DNA from 3 places in the Lysinibacillus sp. FSL H8-0500 genome. Region 3 is predicted to be linked to each of the others. Evidence: riboswitches for the same ligand, from Rfam matches in the RefSeq annotation. Region 3 holds a riboswitch; each other region holds the start of a gene.

Region 1 (7,305 bases), 750 kb from region 3:
ATAGACGATCACATAAATAAGTAACAGCCTGTAAATCATGCGCAATAAACAAATAGGTCATCTGCATTTCTTTTTTTAACTGTTTTAGTAAATCGAGCACCTGTGCTTGTACAGAAACATCTAAAGAACTAATTGCCTCATCTAATACAAGGATTTTAGGATGCGAGCTAATGGCGCGAGCAATACAAACTCTTTGTAACTGCCCACCGCTTAATTCATGTGGATAACGATTAATCAGTGTATCGGATAATCCAACCTTTTCTAATAACTGTCTCACTGTTTGTTCCAAATTGTGAGTTTGTCCTAGCAGCTTTAGGGGCTCACAAATCACATCATAAACCGTAAAGTTAGGGTTGGCAGATGATGTATAATCCTGAAAGACGACACTCATTTGTCCTCGATTTTCTTTAATCCATACTGTTACAGGTTTACCTTCTATTTCTATGTTTCCTTTATCGGGCTTTTCTAGTCCTAAAATTAGACGACTTAATGTACTTTTTCCACTTCCACTTTCGCCAATTAATCCTACACAGGTTCCTTCTGGAATAGAAAAAGAGATATCTTTTAATACTTGAATTCTATTTTGTTTACTAAACCACCTACTAGATTGCTTATAGCTTTTATAGACATGATTGATAATAAGCATCTTATTTCACCCCTTGTCCATAGCATAAGCAAAAGTCTCTGCTAATTGTAATCTTGTGTTTACTAAATGCTTTGTATAATCATGCTGCGGCTTCGAAAATACATCTTCTATAGTGCCAGCCTCCACACATCGTCCATTGCGCATTATCAATACTCGCTGGGCTAACTGTTTAACAATGCTAAGGTCATGTGAAATAAAAATAATTGTTGTGCCAAACTCTTTACGAATTTGTTGAAATTGTGTGACGACCTCTTGCTGGTTAATGGAATCCAATGCTGTTGTAGGCTCATCAGCAATAATAATGGCTGGCTGCATCGCTAATGCAATTGCAATCATACAGCGTTGTAGCATTCCACCTGAAAGCTGATGTGGATATTTATCAAATACTTGTGCTGATTCACGAATGAGCATACGCTCTAATTTTGCAATGGAGCGTTCCTTTGCTTCCTTTTTAGAGACTTGTAGATTTTCACATAAGGTTTCTACCATTTGTGCCCCGATTTTACTAAGTGGACTAAAAGAGGACATTGCATCTTGAGGAATCATACAAATGTAACGCCCTCTTATTTTACGTAATGTCTCCTTGTTCGCTTGCAGTAAATCCAGATTGTCAAAAAGGGCAGTTCCTGTTCGTTGTAGCTTTGGGTGAATTAGCCCTAAAATTGCCTTCATTGTCATTGATTTTCCGCTCCCACTTTCGCCAACAATACCCAGACAGCTATTAGCTTCAACTGTAAAGCTAATATCGTCAACAATGGTCGCTTTTGTGGTTGGATCTATAACAGTTAAATGTTGAATGTCTAATAAATGCACGTGATTCACCTCATTTTTTGTTCTTTTTTCATATTAAAAGCATCCTGTAGACTATCACCTAAAAAATTAAAGGCTAGAACAACTAAAAGGATAGCAATTCCTGGCGCTAGCATTTGCTGAGGATAGAACGTCATAACGTTTTTAGCTTCATTTAACATCATTCCCCATTCAGGTGTTGGGGCTTGTACGCCTAAGCCTAAAAAGGAGAGCGCAGAAATGCTCAGAATAATAGCTCCTGAATCAAGCGTTGCTAAAACAGATATTTCACCAATAGTTCTTGGTAGGATATGCTTACGGATAATATGACTTGTGCTACATCCTGCTACTTTGGCAAATCGAATATAGTTCGTATCTGTATATTTAATTACAATCGAACGAATCATACGTGTATACCAAGCCCAGCCCGCGATAATACAGGCAATCACGATATTTGATAGACTTGGTCCCAGCATTGCGATAATCGCCAGTATCATCACTTCACTTGGAAAGGATAGGAAAACATCACATAAGCGCATAATCACTTCATCTACTTTATTGCGGAAAATACCGGCAATAAAGCCTAATATTGTGCCGATTAAAATGGTGCCCGCCATAGATATTAAAGCAAAAATAACGGTTGTTCGAATACCAAATAATAATCTCGATAAAATATCACGACCAAGATAATCTGTACCAAGTAAATGTTCCTTACTAAAGCCCATTAATTTACTTTTTACATTAATTTCAACAGGATCATAGGGTGCAAGTAATGGCGCAAATAAGCCAGCTACTAACACAGTACTAAGAAAAACAATACATACCACAGCAAGGCGATCTTGCCTTAATCTTTTGATAACCTTCATTATTACGCCTCTTTTCTTACTCGTGGATCTAATGCAGTAGTAGTAATATCTACCAGTAAATTAAATAGTACAAATAACACAGCCATTAATAAAATATAGGCTTGAATAACAGGGTAATCATTATTAAAAATAGCCGTTACGCAAAGCCGTCCAATACCTGGCCAAGCAAAAATATTTTCAACCACGACAGTACCTGCAATTAATTTGGGAATGGACATGCCAAGTGCTGTGATAGAGGATTGTAGGGAGTTTTTGAAAATATGCTTAGTGACCGTTGACTCCTTTAATCCTCGTATTCTGGCATATTGTACATATTGCTCTACCTTATTTTGCACCATATTATTACGGATAAGTCTTACATATGTAGCGATATAGGCGAACGATAATGTGAGTGCTGGTAAGATAACAGAGCTTGCTGTTTCCATACCGCTTGTTGGGAGCAGGTTTAATTGCACAGCCAACAGCCACATTAATAATAAGCCTAGCCAAAAGCTTGGCATAGCTGCACCAATAAAGATAATGCCCCTAATTAAACGGTCAAACCAGCTTCCCTCAAATAGGGCACAAAGTACACCTGCTGTGATACTTATTGTTAAAATAATAGTTAATGTTATAGCGACAAGCCGCAAAGTAGCTGGCAGTGCTACTTTCAATTCCTCTAAGACTGGCTTTTTGGTCACAAAGCTGTCACCAAAGTCACCCTGGATGCTACTGGCAATCCATCGCACATATCTTTCGAAAAACGGCTTATCTAAATGTAATTCCTGCTGTGCGGTAGCTAATGCCTCCTCTGTTACAGTGATATTATTGACACGAAGGGATATCTCTGCTGGATCGCTTTGATTAAGGTTAATTAGTAAAAAAGATAAAAAGGATATACCGATGAGTATTGGTATGGTGCTGATTAATCGTTTGATAAAATAGCTTTTCATAGGACTCCTCTATTCTAGTAAATCGTTAAGCTGAAAAAGTCAAAAAGGTAAAACGCTAATGTTTACCTTTTTGATAGTTTTAGCATTTAATTGTCAAAATACATTTTTTCAAATGGAATTTCATATTGGGATGGATTAAAGGTTACACCTTGCAACTCTGGAATATGCACAGCCTTTGTACGTGAATACGTTAATGGAATATAAACAGCCTCCTCATGGATATATGTCAAAATGTCCTTGTACATCTCCTGACGTTTTTCTTCATCAGCTTCAATCATCAGGGCTGTAATATAGTTATCCAACCATTCTTTTTTCGCTAGTCCTGCTTGGGCCTGGTAATCGCCATGTGCAGGCTGTCGCCAAGAAGATAGATAGGATTGCGGGTCATATGGTGTGCCCCATGATAATGAATATTGTAAATCAAACTCACCAGATTTTTGTCGATCTAAAAAGGCTTGTTTTTCCTCACCAATTACCTTTAAGTCAACACCGATTTGTTTAAAATCACTTTGCATATATTCACTAATTGCTCGCTCTTGTGCATTATCAGAATTAAAATAAATGGTTAAGGCTAATTTTTTACCATCCTTGTAGCGATAGCCATCTTTTTCAACCTTCCAACCAGTCTCCTCTAATAAGCTTTGTGCCTTTTCAGGATCAAACGAACGCTTTCTTAGGTCAACATTACTATAAGGAACCGTAGTAGCAATTAATGTATCCGCTACTACCTCAGAGCCATTTAAAATACCTTCTGCAATGGACTCTTTATCAACCGCATATTGCAATGCTTCACGTACTTTTTGATTATTTGTAATAGGCTGCTTAGAATTAAGTAAAATAGCACGTGATGCAATGGGCTCGCTTAGTTGTGTTACATATGTGCCTTGTTCTTCCAATGCTTTAAAGGAATCGAGGTCAATCATATCCCCATCAGAGCCGAACAGAAGATCAATTTCACCTTTCTCAAGTGCTAGCAGAATTGTTTGATGATCCGGCATGACCTTCCATTTAACTGCTTTTACCTTTGGCTTTTCTCCCCAATAGTTTTCATTGGCTGTAAAGATAGCATATTGGTTATCCTTGTGCTCTGTTAATACCCATGGACCTGTACCTACATAGCCATTGACGCCATCCTTTGTTTGTCCATCAATAAAGCTTTTTGGAGAAGCAAAACGGAAGGGACGTGTTAAGCCCAGCTCCTCTAATGTTGGGTAGTAGGGATGTGTTAAAACAAGCTTGTATGTATACTCATCTACCACAATATTTTCCTTTATTTCATTCACCATATCTAGCCAACCATGACGTTCTTTATTATTCAAAATAGCGTCCATATTTAATTTAACTGCTTCAGCATTGAATGGCTCACCATCAGAAAAGACAACATCTTTTCTTAAATAAAAGGTATATTCTAAGCCATCTGGTGACACCTCCCATTTTTCAGCTAAATGAGGTTTTACACCCTCGTCTGTATTGATAACAAGCGATTCATACACCATGTTTTGCGCAGCCATTTCTCCTGTATATAAATGTGGATTAATATCACGAATATCTTTTGTGCTAGCAAAATTAATTTCCTCACGTTGTTCTTTTTGTACATTTTTTGTATTGTTATTGCCACAGCCAGCCAATGCAAGCAAGAGCAGCGAGAACAATACGAAAAAAATATGTTTCATCTTAGTCATTCAAAAATCTCCTTTTGTCTTAAAGTACTAGTTACTCATTTAGCGCATAAAAAAGCCTATATCCTTTGCAAAGAATATAGGCTACTTTATATAAGCATAATGATTCCCAAAAAATTAAGCTTCACCTAAACTCCTCCCTCCGAAAAGTTTGCATTAGTTGTATATAAGCAGGTTTCCTGGCTATCGAATCATTTTACTCCTACGCCTTCCCGATTGAATCAGTGGCTTGGTAGTTTCATCCTCGTATACAGTAGCGGGGGCTGCACTAGCTTTGCACTAGTTTCCCTTTTACCTCATCCATGATGATGAGCACTTATATAAATTAATATCAAATTTGGTAACATACTATCATAAGGTGTAAGGAGCTGTCGACAGATGAATGAGAAAAATTTAGAAAATTTTGTGAAACTTTTTGAGAAAACATTCGTAAAAATCAAAGAAGAATTAAGGGGAAAAATACAATAAAACTTGTTATACTAGTAAGGATAACTTTATTGGAGTGAATGGGATGGACAATCAATCACTAACCATTAGTGAAGTATTACGTTTTGCAAATCATGACTATGTGAATCAACTACAACTGATTCGCATGAATTTAGATTTAGGTAAAATTGATGAATCAAAGAAGCTTATCCAGCGCTATTCGGAGCAATTACGCATGCTCTCTATCCTGAATCGACTACAAATGCCACAAACAATTGAATGGTTACAAACAGCAGGATGGCGTTATCCTTCATTAGCCTGGCAGCTAAATGGGGAGATCAATAAGCCAGTAACCAATGATATTGATCAGGCTGTAGTAGATTATTTAAACAAAACAGTTATGCATATTTATGATACATTAGATCCATTTACAGAGCAGGTCTTAACGCTTGATGTACGTGTTGACGATCATACATTTGCCGTGACATTCACGCTAAATGGGTTATGGAGTGCTGATGCCTTCACCGAAAAAGGTTTGACACAATTCGATATTCAAACAGTTGAACAGACAAATAGACGCTGGCAATATGTCTTGAGTGCAAATAGGGAGTGAAATAAATGTTTGTCGATCACGTAAAGATTTATGTAAAAGGTGGCGACGGCGGAGATGGTATGGTAGCCTTTCGCCGTGAAAAATATGTACCAAATGGTGGTCCAGCTGGTGGCGATGGTGGACACGGTGGGAATGTCGTATTTGAGGTAGATGAGGGTTTACGTACATTAATGGACTTCCGCTACAAGCGTCATTTCAAGGCACCACGTGGTGAGCATGGTATGAGTAAAGGGATGCATGGTAAAAATGCGGATGATTTAATTATAAAAGTGCCACCTGGAACAGTTGTGATTAATGAAGAAACAGAAGCCGTTATTGCTGACTTAGTCGAGCATGGGCAAAGAGCTGTCATTGCAAAAGCAGGACGCGGTGGACGGGGAAATTCAAGATTTGCAACACCTGCCAATCCAGCGCCAGAACTTTCTGAAAAAGGTGAGCCAGGACAAGAATTAAATGTTATATTAGAGTTAAAAGTTTTAGCAGATGTAGGGTTAGTTGGTTTCCCAAGTGTTGGTAAATCAACGCTTTTATCTGTTGTTTCTGCTGCTAAGCCAAAAATTGGTGCTTATCATTTTACGACAATTGTACCGAACTTAGGCATGATTGAAACGGATGATCATCGAAGCTTTGCGATGGCAGATTTACCTGGGCTTATTGAGGGAGCACATGAAGGGGTTGGATTAGGTCATCAATTTTTACGACATATTGAACGTACACGTGTTATTGTCCATGTTATTGATATGTCAGGAATGGAAGGCCGCGATCCATATGAAGACTATTTAACGATCAATGCAGAGCTTAAACAATATAATCTTCGTTTAACAGAGCGTCCACAAATCATTGTAGCCAATAAAATGGATATGCCAGATGCAGAGGAAAATTTAGTAACATTCCGCCAAAAGGTTGGAGAGGATGTTCAAATTTTCCCGATCTCTGCTATTTCACGCCAAGGGTTAAAAGAGCTATTGTTTGCGATTGCAGATTTACTTGAGGTAACGCCTGAATTCCCACTATATGATGATATAGAGGAGCAATCAGACGCAACCGTAATGTACAAGCATGAGGCAAAAGGTGAAGCATTCGAAATCACGCGTGATGATGATGGGGCATTTATTATTAGTGGTTATGCTATTGAACGTCTATTTAAAATGACAGACTTTAGCCGTGAGGATGGTGTTCGCCGCTTTGCTCGTCAATTGCGTGCAATGGGCGTGGACGAGGCTCTGCGTGAACGTGGCGCTCAGGATGGCGATACTGTACGTTTACAAGAGTTTGAATTTGAATTTGTCGATTAAGACAGTAGTTTTAGGGGGAAGCGTATGAAGAATGTTGCGAATCAGCGATATTATTTAGT
Region 2 (7,305 bases), 340 kb from region 3:
ATAGCGTGACCAATTATGTTTGTTTCTCTTTACCTCGTGACCAGCAGGTGGATCGCTTTTTTACATATTGTTTAGCAAAGGGCGTTGTGATGCGCCATACCAAAAACTTTCAAGGCTTACAGGGGCAGTGGTTCCGCATCGGCATCAAAGATGTAACAGCGATGACTTACTTATATCATTGCTTGCAAGGATGGTTTAATGAGGAGAGAGCAATGTGACAACTTTTTATGTAGTAAGACATGGAGAAACCGTATGGAATCAAGAGCAGCGACTACAGGGCTGGCTAGATTCGCCATTAACGGCTAATGGCAGAGAGGCTACTCAAAAGCTTCAGCAGCAATTACAGTCCATTCCCTTTACGGCTGCTTATAGTAGCTCAAGCGGCCGAGCACAGGCAACCATGTCGATTTTAACGGCTAAGCGACAGCTACCTATCTATTATGAGGCCGATTTACGAGAAATCTATTTAGGGAATTGGCAAGGGCAGAGGATTGAAGATATTATCGCTACAGACGGACTGAATTATGAGCTATATACGCATTACCCTGCACAATATATAGCGGCACATACCGAAAGCTTTGGGGCTGTCACAGAAAGAGCCATGTTTACGCTCAAAAAAATCGCCGAGCAGCACCAGAAAGAATATATACTAGTTGTGTCACATGCTGTTACCATTAACTGTATGCTAAATGCGATTTTAAAACGCAATATTAGCGAGCTCTGGGCAGTCCCCTTACATGGAACAAGCGTAACGATTATTGACTATAAAGACCAGCAATGGCTTGTTAAAGAAATTGGCAATATCGATCATTTATAAATAGGAGGCGTTATAGATGCCGTTGATTTTTATAACAGGGGGTGTGCGTAGTGGAAAATCTCATTTCGCTGAACAAATGGCGATGCATTATTATCAAGAGCAGTCCTCTACAGCAAAACGTTTAATTTATCTTGCCTCTGGTATTGCCTTGGATGATGAAATGCAGCAACGGATTTTACGTCATCAGGTAGATCGGCAGGCACAGCCCATTGAATGGCAAACGATGGAAGCCCCCTATGCAATAGCTGATGCGCTCGCACTCTATCAAGCTGATGATATTGTGCTATGGGATTGTGTCACAACTTGGCTGACAAATGCTTTTTATGAAGGTTTTGAGAGTGGCACACCATGTCTTGTACAGCCTGGTTGTGTAAATCATAAACTCGCGCGTGTGAAGCAGGCTATTGAGGCACTGCTAAAAAGGGGTGTCACCTTGCTGGTGGTGTCCAATGAGCTGTTTGATGAGCCCCCCTATGCAAGCTATGAGGTGGAGCTTTATCGACAGACATTAGGTCAATTCCACCAATGGTTTGTAGCGATTGCTCAAGAAGCCTATGAAATTTATTATGGTATCGTTAAAAAATGGAAATAATAGAAAGAAAGAAGGCAGGACAATGAAAACTATTTGGCATAGCCTACTACTAGCATTTCAATTTTTTACGGTGTTGCCTATACATAAAGAACTGCCATTAACAAGAACAACGATTACAGGAATGTTTGTGTGCCTACCATGGATAGGGGCATTGATGGGGACAATTGTAGCAGCAATCCTCTATAGCGTGACACAGTGGACGGCAAGCAGTGAGGTCATGCTGGCATTTATTGTGCTGGGGCTATTTGCCTTATGGACGGGTGGCTTACATTTAGATGGCTTTATTGATATGGGGGATGCCTATTTTTCTTATCGGGACCGTGAGAAACGACTAGAAATTTTAGATGACCCACGTGTTGGCGCATTTGGAGTGCTGTCTGTATTATTTTTATTGATGGGGAAATTTGTCATTCTGTATGAGCTGTTTGTCCAACAAAAATTTGCCTTATGGATGGTCATAATTGTGCCTTTTTTAACACGAGTGGGAATGAGCTTTTATTTTATTTCGCTAAAATGTGCCAAGGAAAAAGGCCTTGCTTATTATTTTCGGACACATATTTATGTAGCTCGATTAAACATTGGAATGCTACTATCATTTGTCTTGGGGCTGGTGATTGTGCTTGCTGTGACCCAGTTTTCGATGCTACCAATTATCCTTGTCATTGTTTTAGGGATAGCGCTTGTGCTATTTCGACAGTTTACAATGCGTAACTTTGGCGGTGTATCAGGGGATTTACTGGGCGCTTCAATTGAAGGAATGGAGGTTGTACTATGGGTGACATTGTTACTGTGCGCTTAATCAGACATGCACCAACAACTGCTAATATAGAAAAACGCTATCTTGGCTGGACGGATGCACCATTGGCTAATCCAATGGCGCTTACTGCGATTGATGCTACCGTTCAACAAGTGTATGGTAGTGATTTACTGCGCTGTCAAACAACGGCGTCTTATTATTTTCCACATGCTAGCTATTGTGCAGATGCAAGATTACGTGAGATGAATTTTGGAGCCTTTGAAGGCAAGACTTATCTGGATTTACAAACCAACCCTCAGTACCAAGCATGGCTAGAAGATCCTGATCAGACGCCACCGCCACAGGGAGAGCGTTTTGCGACATTTATAGCACGTGTAGTGGATGGTTTCCGTTCTTTACCAAAAGATGAAGCTAGCTATTATCTCGTTGTCCATGGCGGTGTGATTCGTGCCTTACTTGTGGCATTTGCCCCAACCGAACAACCTTTTTGGTCGTATCATGTACCACATGACCAGCAATTTACCTTAACGTTTACCCGTAAGGCTTGGGAGGAGGGAGCAAGATGCATATCTTTATTGGGGGAGCCTATAATGGCAAAACCGACTATGTAATGCGCTTTTATCAGCCGCAACAGGTGGTCCTTATAGAGGGGGAAATCCCCAAAAATGTGCCAGCTTGTGATGTGCTCGTTATCAAAAATTTGGAAACATGGCTACTGGCGCAACAGCTTGAGGAAGATGATAGGGTGATTCAAACGATCGTAACAAGGCTCCAGATATTGGCACAGCAGTGTACATTAGCAGTTATTGTGACTGATATGGGACGTGGCGTTGTACCAATGGACAAGCAGGCCCGGCTACTGCGCGATACTTGTGGACGTTTATACCAAGCTTTATTTGCAGAGGCAGAGCAGATTGTCCGCATCTGGTATGGCATTGGTGAGCAAATCAAGTAAGGAAGAGGAGAAATGGAATGAAGCGACAAAAATTGATGACATGGATATTGACAGCGATGGTAGCAGCTATTTGTGCAGTAGGTGCGATGATTAAAGTACCAATCCCATTTGTGTCAACGGCTGCACTTGACTCAGCACCTGCCTTTTTAGGTGTTGTATTTTTACCACCTGTATTGGCAGGGACGGCAGGAATGCTTGGTCATTTTATTACAGCACTCACAGCGGGCTTTCCATTTGGACCACTGCATTTGATCATTGCTGTTGAAATGTTTATTGTTGTATGGGTTTTTGGCGTTATGCATAAAAAAGATATGCATATTTGGAAATGGCCTATTGCTTTTGTGCTAAACGGCATTATTGCGCCCGTGCCTTTTTATTTTCTTATTAGCCCAGCATTTTTCTGGGGCGCATTAATAAGTATTTGTACAGCAACAGCGCTCAATTTAGTCATTGTGGCAATCGGGATGCCTGTGTTAAGAAAAGTTTTTGTACGCAAGGAAGGTAGCGTATCATGAGAAATGCGATAAAGGTAGGGAGCTTGATTGCCACGATGGATAATGCGGCAGCCATTGGGCAAAAGCCGCAAGATAGCGTAGCAGCATCGGATGAGCTTACAGCCTATATGACAGCACGTGTCACCTTTTTAGAGCAGCTTGCCGCACAAGCCATTCCTACGCAAATTTTGCTGGCGAATTTTTCAGGGGATGCCGCATGGGCGCGGTATATTGCAGGGATACAACAGGTCTTTAAGGAAATCGGTCTTGCGTGTCCTGCCGTTGCGGGGAGCACAGAATCCAATATGCCAACGAGACAATCAGGCTTAGCGATTACAATGCTTGGCGAGCCACAACAGCGTGCAGCGTTTGACCGTGAAAAGCTTAGCTGGTACACTTATGGCTTGCCGCTTGTTGGCACAGAGGTAGTAGCTCAGCCTGAAGATGTTGCACAGCTTCAACCTATTTTTCAGGCATGGCAGGCAGAAATTGTGCAGCAAGTATGGCCAGTCGGGTCAAAGGGGCTACAGGGAGAATTGGTTCGTCTTTTTAGAGAACAGCAGCCTGAATGCTCTCTTGATATAACCAAATCAGCCGGGCCCTGTACAGTCATTATGCTTGGCATTGATCCTGAAAAAGAGCAGCAGGCAGAAAAATTTTTCCTAAGAAATTTTGAAAAATTACGCAAAACTACACTGTAATAGGGCTTGTTTCGAGCAGATAAGCTGTGTTGAAAATGGCAAGGGACGAAACACCTATTGCAACACGAAACACAATATGTTAGATTTGTTTAGGAATCAAAACACAATATATAGTATGTTGGACAAGCGGTACCAAGATGGTTTAAAAGGGAATTCGGAGCAAGTATGCTTGCAAGCCGAAGCTGTCCCCGCAACTGTACGTGCTGACAAATAATCGAAAAGCCACTGTTTTTTAATGGGAAGGTGATTATTTGGAGGAAGCATAAGCCAGGAGACCTGCCATATTGTTCAAGACAGCAACACATTCTTCGGGGATTGAGAAGTGGAGGCGAGAGATTTGTTCACTTCTTTGTGTGCATGTCCTTCATTTCCATTTTCGATTTTACAGCGATCCCGCAACCGATGGATGTTGCAGGATCGCTTTTTTATGTTGTGGGGAGAAAGGGAGAGAATAGATGACAGTGCAAATTGAACAGCAAATGGCGAAGTTAAAAAATAGTTACACGGAGGCTGAACTTGAAAGCTTTGTCAGATTATCAGATCGTTGGCTACGCAAAAATGACAATGCCACATTTGAAGCATGGGCAGATGCAATGATTTTACAAGCGCTTAGCCTGATTGATGAGGAGGAGCCCTACTGGACATTTGTGGCTGCACGCATTTATTTAGCAAAACTATACGATCAATTTGCGGTGTGCCGTGGGGTTTCACCAAAGGAAGTTTACCAAGTATTTCCCGCGCAATTAGCACGTTATACAGAGGCTGGCTTGTATCACGAAAGCTTAACAACAAAATATAGTGAGCAAGAGCTTCAGCAATTAGCAAGTTATTTAGAGCCTAGCCGTGATGAGCTATTTACTTATATTGGCTTAAAGACGTTAATGGATCGTTATGTTGTGCGTGATTATACAAAAACACCTGTAGAGCTTCCTCAGGAGCGCTGGATGGTCATCGCCATGACATTAATGCAGGATGAAACAGAAAATCGTCTTGAAAAAGTTCGAGAAGCCTATTGGGCGATGAGTAATTTATATATGACAGTAGCGACACCAACATTATCCAATGCCGGGAAAACACATGGTCAGCTTTCTAGCTGCTTTATCGATACAGTCGATGATAGTTTACAAAGCATTTATGATACAAATACCGATGTGGCGACATTATCAAAATATGGCGGTGGTATCGGCGTTTATATGGGCAAAATTCGCAGCCGTGGCTCCTCCATTAAAGGCTTTAAGGGCGCATCCAGTGGCGTGCTACCGTGGATTAAGCAGCTGAATAATACAGCCGTTTCGGTTGACCAGCTTGGACAACGTCAAGGAGCCATCGCTGTTTATTTAGATGTTTGGCATAAGGATGTTTTTACGTTTTTAGATTTACGCCTAAACAATGGAGATGAGCGTCTACGTGCCCATGATATTTTTACAGGGCTATGCATACCAGATATTTTTATGGAAGCAGTGGAGGCTCGTGGAGATTGGCATTTATTTGATCCACATGAAGTACGTGAGGTGATGGGCTTCTCCTTAGAGGATTCCTATGATGAAACAAAGGGCAATGGCTCCTTCCGCACGAACTATGCCGCATGTGTGGCAAACCCATTATTAAGCCGTGAAGTCGTACCGGCCATTGATATTATGAAGCGAATTATGCGCTCACAGCTAGAAACGGGCGTGCCCTTTATGTTTTACCGTGATGAAGTGAACCGCATGAATCCAAATCAGCATAAAGGGATGATTTACAGCTCAAATCTGTGTACTGAAATATTCCAAAATATGTCACCTACTGAATTTGAATCAATTACACTTGAGGACGATGTAATTGTGACTCGTCGCAAGCCTGGCGATTTTGTTGTATGTAATCTATCGTCTGTTAATTTAGGCAAAGCTGTACCTGCGGGTGTATTAGAGCGTTTAATTCCGATTCAAGTACGTATGCTTGATAACGTCATTGCGTTAAATACGATTCCTGTAAAACAGGCAGAGCGCACCAATTTACGCTACCGTGGCATCGGACTTGGCACATTTGGCTGGCATCATTTATTAGCGTTGAAGGAAATTCAATGGGAGTCTGAGGAAGCCGTAGAATACGCGGACAAGCTCTATGAGGAAATTGCCTATTTAACGATTCGTGCCTCAAATGCCTTAGCAAGTGAAAAAGGAGCGTATCCATTGTTTAAGGGCTCTGATTGGCAAACAGGAGCTTACTTTGAGAAGCGCGGCTATGACAGTGATAAATGGAATGCTTTACGTGAGGCAGTGGAGAAAGAGGGAATGCGCAATGGCTATGTGATGGCAATTGCTCCAAATTCATCGACATCCATTTTAGCAGGCAGTACAGCAACGATTGACCCGATTTTCCAAAAGAGCTACTCAGAGGAGAAGAAGGACTACAAAATTCCAGTGACTGTACCTGATTTATCACCAGTAACGACTTGGTTCTATAAATCTGCTTATTTCATTGATCAAAATTGGACAATTAAGCAAAATGCAGCCCGTGCTCGCCATATCGACCAAGGCATTTCACTAAATTTATATGTTCAAAATACCATTAAGGCAAAAGATTTACTGGCATTGCATATGAATGCTTGGGCAAGTGGTGTAAAAACAACCTATTATGTACGTTCCACATCTGTAGAATTATTAGAATGTGAGTCTTGTGCAAGCTAGGAGGAATAAATGATGACAACGATTACGAAACGACAAATTATGGATAAGGAAGCGCCAAACCGTTCCACAGGTATTGTGAACGGGCGCTCCTCCAATATTTTAAACTGGGATGACGTCCGCTTTAGCTGGGCGTATCCTAAGTATAAAAAAATGCTCGGTAACTTCTGGACACCCTTTGAAATTAATATGAGCAATGATGTTAAGCAGTTCTCAGAGCTGACAAGGGATGAGCAAGAATCCTTTTTAAAAATTATTGGCTTACTTGCACTATTGGATAGTGTACAAACGGATTTTGCTGGCAAAGTGGCAGACTATTTAAC
Region 3 (7,305 bases):
AGGCGAATTTCCAATCATGGTGAAGGAAAATGGTATGGTCTATGCCGTGCATTTAAACGATGGGGCCATGACAGGTATTTTTCTTGATCAGCGTGACGTTCGATTGGCGATTCGTGAGCGCTATGCAAACCAGACAAATATGCTGAATACCTTCTCCTATACAGGCGCCTTTTCAGTAGCAGCGGCACTTGGAGGTGCGCTTAAAACAACGAGTGTCGATGTAGCGAAGCGCAGTTTAGCGAAAACGATTGAGCAATTTAGTGTAAACGATATTGACTATGAGGCACAGGATATTAAGGTGATGGATGTTTTTCATTATTTTAAATATGCGCAGCGCCACGAGCTACAATTTGACCTTGTTGTATTAGACCCCCCAAGCTTTGCCCGTACAAAGCAAATGACGTTTTCCACTGCAAAGGACTATCCTAAATTGCTTAAGGATGCCATTGCCATTACAGCAAAAAATGGCATTATTGTTGCTTCAACCAATAATGCAAGCTTTGGTATGAAAAAGTTTAAAGGCTTTATTGACCAAGCCTTTCAAGCGACAAATACACGCTACAAAATAATGGAAGAGCATAGTTTACCAAAGGATTTCCGCGTTCTGCGAGAATACCCTGAATTTAATTATTTAAAGGTTGTTTTTATTAAAAAGCTTAACTAACTAGAAAAGGACGTGTTTCAAAAGCTATTTGAAACACGTCCTTTTTGTTTATAAATAATCCATAAACCAATCACGGATATACGTGAGGCGTTGGATTCTTAGTGATGGTTTGCCGCTTCTCGATAGCTCATGGTTAGATGCTGGGAAGCGAATAAATTTGGTTTCTTTTTTGCGCTGCTTTAAGGCGATAAATAATTGCTCTGCCTGCTCAATTGGACAACGATAGTCGTTTTCAGCATGTAAAATCAATAATGGTGTTTCTATAGCACTTACATACTTCAATGGTGAGTGATGCCATAGCTTATCAATATCCTCTAGCCCCGCAAAAATTTGCCAGTCTGTAAAATAATAGCCGATATCACTCACACCATAAAAGCTAATCCAGTTTGCAATCGAACGTTGCGTAACAGCAGCTTTAAAGCGTTTTGTATGCCCAACAATCCAGTTCGTCATAAAGCCGCCATAGCTACCACCTGTCACACCAAGACGAGCCTGATCAATAAAATCAAAATGTACCAGTGCGTAATCCACCGCTGCCATTAGGTCCCGATAATCATTGCCGCCATAATCACCACGCACAGCATCAACAAAGGTTTGCCCATAGCCATGACTGCCACGTGGATTTGTATATAAAACGGCAAAGCCCTGTGCAGCTAAAATCTGAAATTCATTAAAATAACTATTGCCATACATCGCATGTGGACCGCCATGAATTTCCAGAATAAGTGGATATTTATTGCCCTCTTGATAGTCAATCGGCTTCATCATCCAGCCATGAACACGCCAGCCCTCTGCCCCTTTAAATTCAATCGCTTCAGGCACAGCTAAGGCTCTTGTTTGTAAAAATTCCTGATTCACGGCCGTAAGCTGCTCTTTTTCCCCTGTTTGTAAATTTATATAAAATAAATCGCCAGGATTTGTTGGCGTGCTAATGGCCACAATGGCTTTATCACGCTTAGCATCCAACGAAAAGCCATAAACATACTGGTCATCCAAAATAGCTGGATATAATTCACCTGCAAGATTGCCAAAATAAATCGCTGTGCTGCCTTGGTCTGTCACTTGGAAATAAAAGCTTTCATTATCTGCCAGCCATTGCACATGAGGGGCTACAACGCCTTGCAGGAAATCGCCAATCATACAATCACCAATATGTGCGTCAAAATCACTTGTCACACATGTCAGCTGCTGTTGCGCTAAATCATATAACCATAACTTTGCTTGGGTAGCATTTTGAAATTCACGTTTACTACCAAGAAACGTCAGGAAGCGACTATTTGACGACCATGAAATTTGATAAAACATGCCTATCCCCGCTGTTAGCTGACAACTCTGCTTTGTCACGACATCCAATAAATAAAGATCATTGGTAAATGAAAGATCTTGATCCTCCGCTAAATCGGCTGTATACGCAAGATATTGGCCATTTGGTGACCATGCACCAAGGTAAAAATGATGACACCCTGCTGTCAGCTGCTCCAATTCACCTGTTGCGAGATAGACAATGGCAATATGGGTAAATTGCTCCATATCCAACAAGCCTGCTGCATCTGACTTATACTTCATATAGTCAACTTCCAGTGGCTTTAGTTCCTTGTCCCCTGTTTTAGGCTCTTCGGGTTGATCATAAATGCTATCCTCTTGACCAAGCTTAACGGAGAACGCAATTTTTTTGCCACAGGGCGACCATACAGGTGAGGTTGCCCCATGTTTACAATGGGTTACTTGCTTTGCCTCGCCACCTGCCTTTGCCAATACAAAAATTTGTGGCTTGCCCGTTCTAGTTGAAACAAATGCAATTTTACTGCCATCTGGTGACCATGTTGGAGCGCTTGTTTTCTCCTCGCCAAATGTCCATTGCTGTGGCTGTTTATCTTGTAAATTAAGATAATATAAATGTGAGATATAGTCGTTGCTCTTTTCATCCATAGCTGTTTCTATATAGATAACCTCTGTACCATCAGGCGATAGCTGTGGGTCAGAGACCGATTTTAAGTGATATAAGTCTTGTGGTTGAATGCCTTGCTTTACTGTCATCTTTTTGCCCCTTTAATTATAAGTATTCCCTTATAATATTTCGACACACTAATGATAATTCCTGCTTAGGCTCTGCCAAAAATCGTCCGACTTTGTTCGGCGGTAAAATTTATAAAAAGGCTCATTTAGGCGTCCATGCTCCTTATAGAGCTGAATAATATGCTGTACAAACGCTTCAATTTTTGCTACCGCTACCCTTTTGGCAAATAATGTGCCTGCCTGTGCTTTTGCGCCCATTGGCACTGCACCTAAATAGACATCAAAGCTATCCTGTTGATAAACGAGCCCAATATCATCATAGACGGCATTATAGCAGGCAGATGCACAGCCATTGATATTGACACGCATTCTTGTAGGTACTGTCACGTCCTTCAATGTATGATAAAGCTGCTCTGTGATTGGCGCTGCCTCCATTTTCTCCCCATCGCAAAAATCACAGGCCTTCATTGCTACAATTGCCCCTGCAGGCATACTATAAAGCCCTGCCTGCTGCAATGTATAAATAGCTTCTTTAACATCGCTTGTTGGAATAGCTAATAATAGGCTATAGGAGGCCGAATACTTAATCGCGCCCCGCTCTCCAACAACTTCTGCAATCGTTTGAAATTGTGCAGGTGTATAATGCTTATTAATAACGCCAGGGCTAATAACCAAACGTGTAAAATCACCTTGACGATTCAATGTTTCAAAGGTTTTGTCAGGTATATTTTTCTGAAATGCATTCATGCATATCGCTCCTTAAGAAAAAGAAGCTAGCAAAGCGCTAGCTCTTTTTAAAAGTTTTCGGGATAGAAGCCTTTTGCTAAAATTTCAATCGCCTCTGCTGCACGTACCCCCTCAGACGCTGCTGATAGTGGTAGGATCACGAAACGATCATTTTTAACTGCCTCCATTTCCTTTAATGCAGGATCGTTTTTTAAGAAGTCTATTTTTTGTTGGGCTGTTGTTTCACCATAATCAATAACAACAACAACCTCAGGATTGCGATCTACGGCATCCTCCTTTGATACAGTTGTCCAGCCTGATTCCACATCACCAAAAACATTTTGCCCGCCAGCAATGGTTACAAGCTCATTCATAAAGTTTTGACCAGCCGTGAACACATCCTTTTCACCACTATCAAATACTAAAACACGTAAATCTTCGCCCTCCTGCGGTAATTTCGCACGAACAGCATCTACATCCTTTGTCATTTGCTCAATTAATGCCTCTCCGCGCTCCTCCACACGGAAAATCTTTGCCACATTGCGAATATCAGTGAAAATATCCTCCAATGTTGGCTTTGTCATATTCGAAGATGTATGTAAATACGTATGAATGCCTAGCTCCTCCAGCTCCTCAGGTGTGCCAACTCCCTTTTCACCAAAGGCACTTTTCCAGCCACCATATAAAAAATCTGCCTCTGCATCAATGACCTGCTCCTTTGTTGGGTATTGGTCTGATAGAACAGGCACTTTGTCATATGCCGCTTGCAATGGCTCATAAATTTTATCATCTAAGTAAGCCGTACCTACCATTGAATCCTCTAAGTCTAACGCTAGCATAATTTCTGTCACATGCTGATTTAAACTAATTGCTTTTGTTGGTGCTTCTGTATAGGTTTGCGTTGTATCATTATTGTCGACTACGACTTCCGTTGCAGCTGTTTCCGCTGGCTCCGTCTTTTCTTCCTGCTCTGCTGACTCCGATTTATCGTTGGCATTACATGCGGCTAACATCGCTACAAGGGCAATGATAAGCACAAGCCAACTACTTTTCCATTTTTTCATGTTCCTGTTCTCCTTTGTTATAAAAATAGCAAGAAGGCATAAAAAATCCCTCTTGTCACCAAGAGGGTAGCATAGTGAAAAAATGGTTTGTCAACCTTTATCACTATCCCCATCCTCGTGGTTCGTAGTTCATTCATCCATAGTGGCAGGTCTCCTGGCTTAGGTTCATCATCTATACGCCTTCCCGTAGCATGACGCTACAGTGGCATATTGTATAGACTCCCCATTTACAGTTGCGGGACAGCATCGGAATTGCACCGATTTCCCTTTTAAGCAAATAACAAATGCTATTTGCACCAATATGTTTTATGATTATTGATACTATTGATAGACTAGCAGAAGAATATTTTTATGGCAATGCATAAATTAATAATTATACTTATTTTAGCACTATTTTGACATTGACAGGCACTATTCATGCTAATATTTGATAAAAAAAGTAATGGAAACGGGGATTTAGGATGTATAAAACAATTGGTGTGCTTGCACATGTGGATGCTGGAAAAACTACCTTTTCTGAGCAAGTGCTCTTTCATACAAAGAGTATTCAGGCACGAGGACGTGTCGATCATCAGGACACCTTTTTAGATAATCATGAGCTGGAGCGACAGCGCGGTATTACGATATTTGCTGAGCAAGGTCGCTTCATGCTAGGCGAGGATACGTATACACTGATTGATACACCGGGGCATGTCGATTTTTCCCCTGAAATGGAGCGTGCTATTCGTGTTATGGACTATGCCATTATTATTGTAAGCGCAGTGGAGGGTGTGCAGGGACATACCGAAACCGTCTGGCAGCTCCTACGCAAGTATCATGTGCCAACCTTCTTTTTTATCAATAAAATCGACCGTGAAGGCGCAGATGTAGCGACAGTAATGGCACAGCTTCGTAAGGATTGCTCTGAGCATGTCCTCTTGGTGGATGAACCGTTGCAAGCCAATTATGTATCGAGCAGGATGATGGAATGGCTTGCTGAGCGTGACGAGCAATTGCTGGATGCCTTTTTACAGGACACGCTGGATTATGAGCAATGTCTTGCACAGCTACAGGTGATGGTGAAAGACGAGCGTGCCTTTCCGTGCTTTATCGGCTCTGCCTTAAAGGATATAGGCATTCAGGAATTATTGGCACAGCTTCCACTATTGACTGCAACTTACTTTAAACAGAATGCATCGTTTCAAGGAGAGGTTTTTAAAATTCGCCATGACGGGCATCAGCGTTTAACCTTTCTAAAAGCTTTGCAGGGGTCACTACATATTCGCGATGAATTAACATTTGGAGAGGTTACAGAAAAAATTACGGAGATTCGTCTTTATAATGGCAGTCGCTTTAATACGGTTCAACAGGTCGAGGCTGGCGAAATTTTTGCTGTCAAAGGACTGAGTGCTGCAAATATTGGCGATCAAATCGGCAGTACGGCGTATATACAGCCTTATGAGCTTATGCCTACTTTGCAGGCGAAGGTTCAGTATCAGGGCGAACAGCATATGAAAGAGGTATTAAAGATTTTCCGTCTGCTGGAAGCTGAGGAGCCATCATTACGCGTTGTTTGGCAGGAAAAATTCCAAGAAATTCATGTCCATATTATGGGCGTTATTCAGTTGGAGGTGCTTGTTGATGTATTGATGAGGCGCTTCTCGTTGGAGGTGTCCTTCGGCACTCCGCAAATTTTATATATGGAAACCATTGAAAATACAGTAACAGGCTATGGACATTTTGAGCCATTAAGGCATTATGCAGAGGTGCATTTATTAATGGAGCCAAATGCACGTGGCACAGGCAATACCTTTAGCAATGCCTGCCATGCAGATGCCTTATCAGTAGGCAACCAGCGCCTTGTAGAAAAGCATTTATTTGAGCGGAACCATCATGGCTTATTAACGGGCTTGCCTGTTACAGATATTCATTTTACACTACTAACAGGTCGTGCCCATATAAAACATACAGAGGGCGGCGATTTTCGCGAGGCAACCTTCCGAGCATTGCGTCAAGGGCTAGAGCAAGCGCACAATATTTTGCTAGAGCCGTACTATCGCTTTAAAATGAAGGCTTCCAACGATTTTATCGGCCGTATGATGACAGATATTCAGCAAATGGCTGGCACATTTAATGACCCGATTTTAACGGAGACAGATGTACTTTTAACTGGACGTGCGCCCGTTGCCACTTTTATGAGCTATAGCACTACTTTTGCTGCCTATACAAATGGCAAAGGCGCCCTGACACTCCAATTTGATGGCTATGATATTTGCCATAATGCGGAGGAAGTTATCGCACAAATTGGCTACGATAAAAACGCTGATCCTGACTATACATCCTCTAGCATTTTTTGTGCAAAAGGCAAGGGCTATTCTGTACCATGGGACCAAGCACAGGCAGCGATGCACTGCCAGTAGCGGGGGCGGTTACGGGGATTTCACCTCTGCGCTCTTTACTATGAAAATAAGCCCTCCGCATTTTGGAGGGCTTGGGCTTATAGTGCTTGCTGAGCTGGCTTTGCTGGCAAATAAGCAGGCTTCACGACAACATAGTTATGTGTATTGGCAAAATCAATTAAGAGCTTGCCTGGATGACTTTTAATCATTTGCAAGTCGGCAATTAATTGCACTAGCTTGCTATGACCGTTGCCGCGAGGATGCCAATTGAAATGAACATCATTCAGCGCTTGGATAGCTTGTAAAAATTGCGTATACTCCTGCTGCACAAATGCCATTAATTGCTCGGTATAAGGAATTGGCGCTAAATCATGTATATAGGTTTCATAAAAGCGCATAACAATTGAGCATAATAAATCATTGACACGGGCAGCACTTAACACAGGCTTAGGCTCCT

What was found. A riboswitch is a leader RNA that binds a small molecule or an ion and turns the genes downstream of it on or off. The one in region 3 is predicted to bind cobalamin.
Region 1: linked by a shared signal. The riboswitch ahead of nikA (nickel ABC transporter substrate-binding protein) and the one ahead of MHB44_RS11905 (ABC transporter substrate-binding protein) in region 3 are both predicted to bind cobalamin.
Region 2: linked by a shared signal. The riboswitch ahead of MHB44_RS10300 (ribonucleoside-diphosphate reductase subunit alpha) and the one ahead of MHB44_RS11905 (ABC transporter substrate-binding protein) in region 3 are both predicted to bind cobalamin.

What each region holds. Positions count from the first base shown of each region.
Region 1 covers NZ_CP150292.1:3,246,128-3,253,432, reverse strand. The annotation lists gene MHB44_RS15535 (dipeptide/oligopeptide/nickel ABC transporter ATP-binding protein) at 1-646, opposite strand, end outside; gene MHB44_RS15530 (ABC transporter ATP-binding protein) at 653-1,459, opposite strand; gene opp1C (nickel/cobalt ABC transporter permease) at 1,465-2,301, opposite strand; gene opp1B (nickel/cobalt ABC transporter permease) at 2,304-3,233, opposite strand; gene nikA (nickel ABC transporter substrate-binding protein) at 3,320-4,915, opposite strand; cobalamin riboswitch at 5,064-5,247, opposite strand; gene MHB44_RS15510 (Spo0B domain-containing protein) at 5,424-5,951, shown strand; gene obgE (GTPase ObgE) at 5,957-7,246, shown strand; gene MHB44_RS15500 (ACT domain-containing protein) at 7,271-7,305, shown strand, end outside.
Region 2 covers NZ_CP150292.1:2,156,330-2,163,634, forward strand. The annotation lists gene MHB44_RS10260 (aminotransferase class I/II-fold pyridoxal phosphate-dependent enzyme) at 1-218, shown strand, start outside; gene MHB44_RS10265 (histidine phosphatase family protein) at 215-817, shown strand; gene MHB44_RS10270 (bifunctional adenosylcobinamide kinase/adenosylcobinamide-phosphate guanylyltransferase) at 834-1,409, shown strand; gene cobS (adenosylcobinamide-GDP ribazoletransferase) at 1,432-2,208, shown strand; gene MHB44_RS10280 (histidine phosphatase family protein) at 2,181-2,777, shown strand; gene MHB44_RS10285 (bifunctional adenosylcobinamide kinase/adenosylcobinamide-phosphate guanylyltransferase) at 2,729-3,121, shown strand; gene MHB44_RS10290 (ECF transporter S component) at 3,139-3,636, shown strand; gene MHB44_RS10295 (hypothetical protein) at 3,633-4,316, shown strand; cobalamin riboswitch at 4,427-4,615, shown strand; gene MHB44_RS10300 (ribonucleoside-diphosphate reductase subunit alpha) at 4,772-6,985, shown strand; gene MHB44_RS10305 (ribonucleotide-diphosphate reductase subunit beta) at 6,998-7,305, shown strand, end outside.
Region 3 covers NZ_CP150292.1:2,494,350-2,501,654, forward strand. The annotation lists gene MHB44_RS11890 (class I SAM-dependent rRNA methyltransferase) at 1-664, shown strand, start outside; gene MHB44_RS11895 (S9 family peptidase) at 713-2,701, opposite strand; gene MHB44_RS11900 (precorrin-3B methylase) at 2,750-3,427, opposite strand; gene MHB44_RS11905 (ABC transporter substrate-binding protein) at 3,475-4,470, opposite strand; cobalamin riboswitch at 4,597-4,786, opposite strand; gene MHB44_RS11910 (translation factor GTPase family protein) at 4,932-6,869, shown strand; gene MHB44_RS11915 (hypothetical protein) at 6,947-7,305, opposite strand, start outside.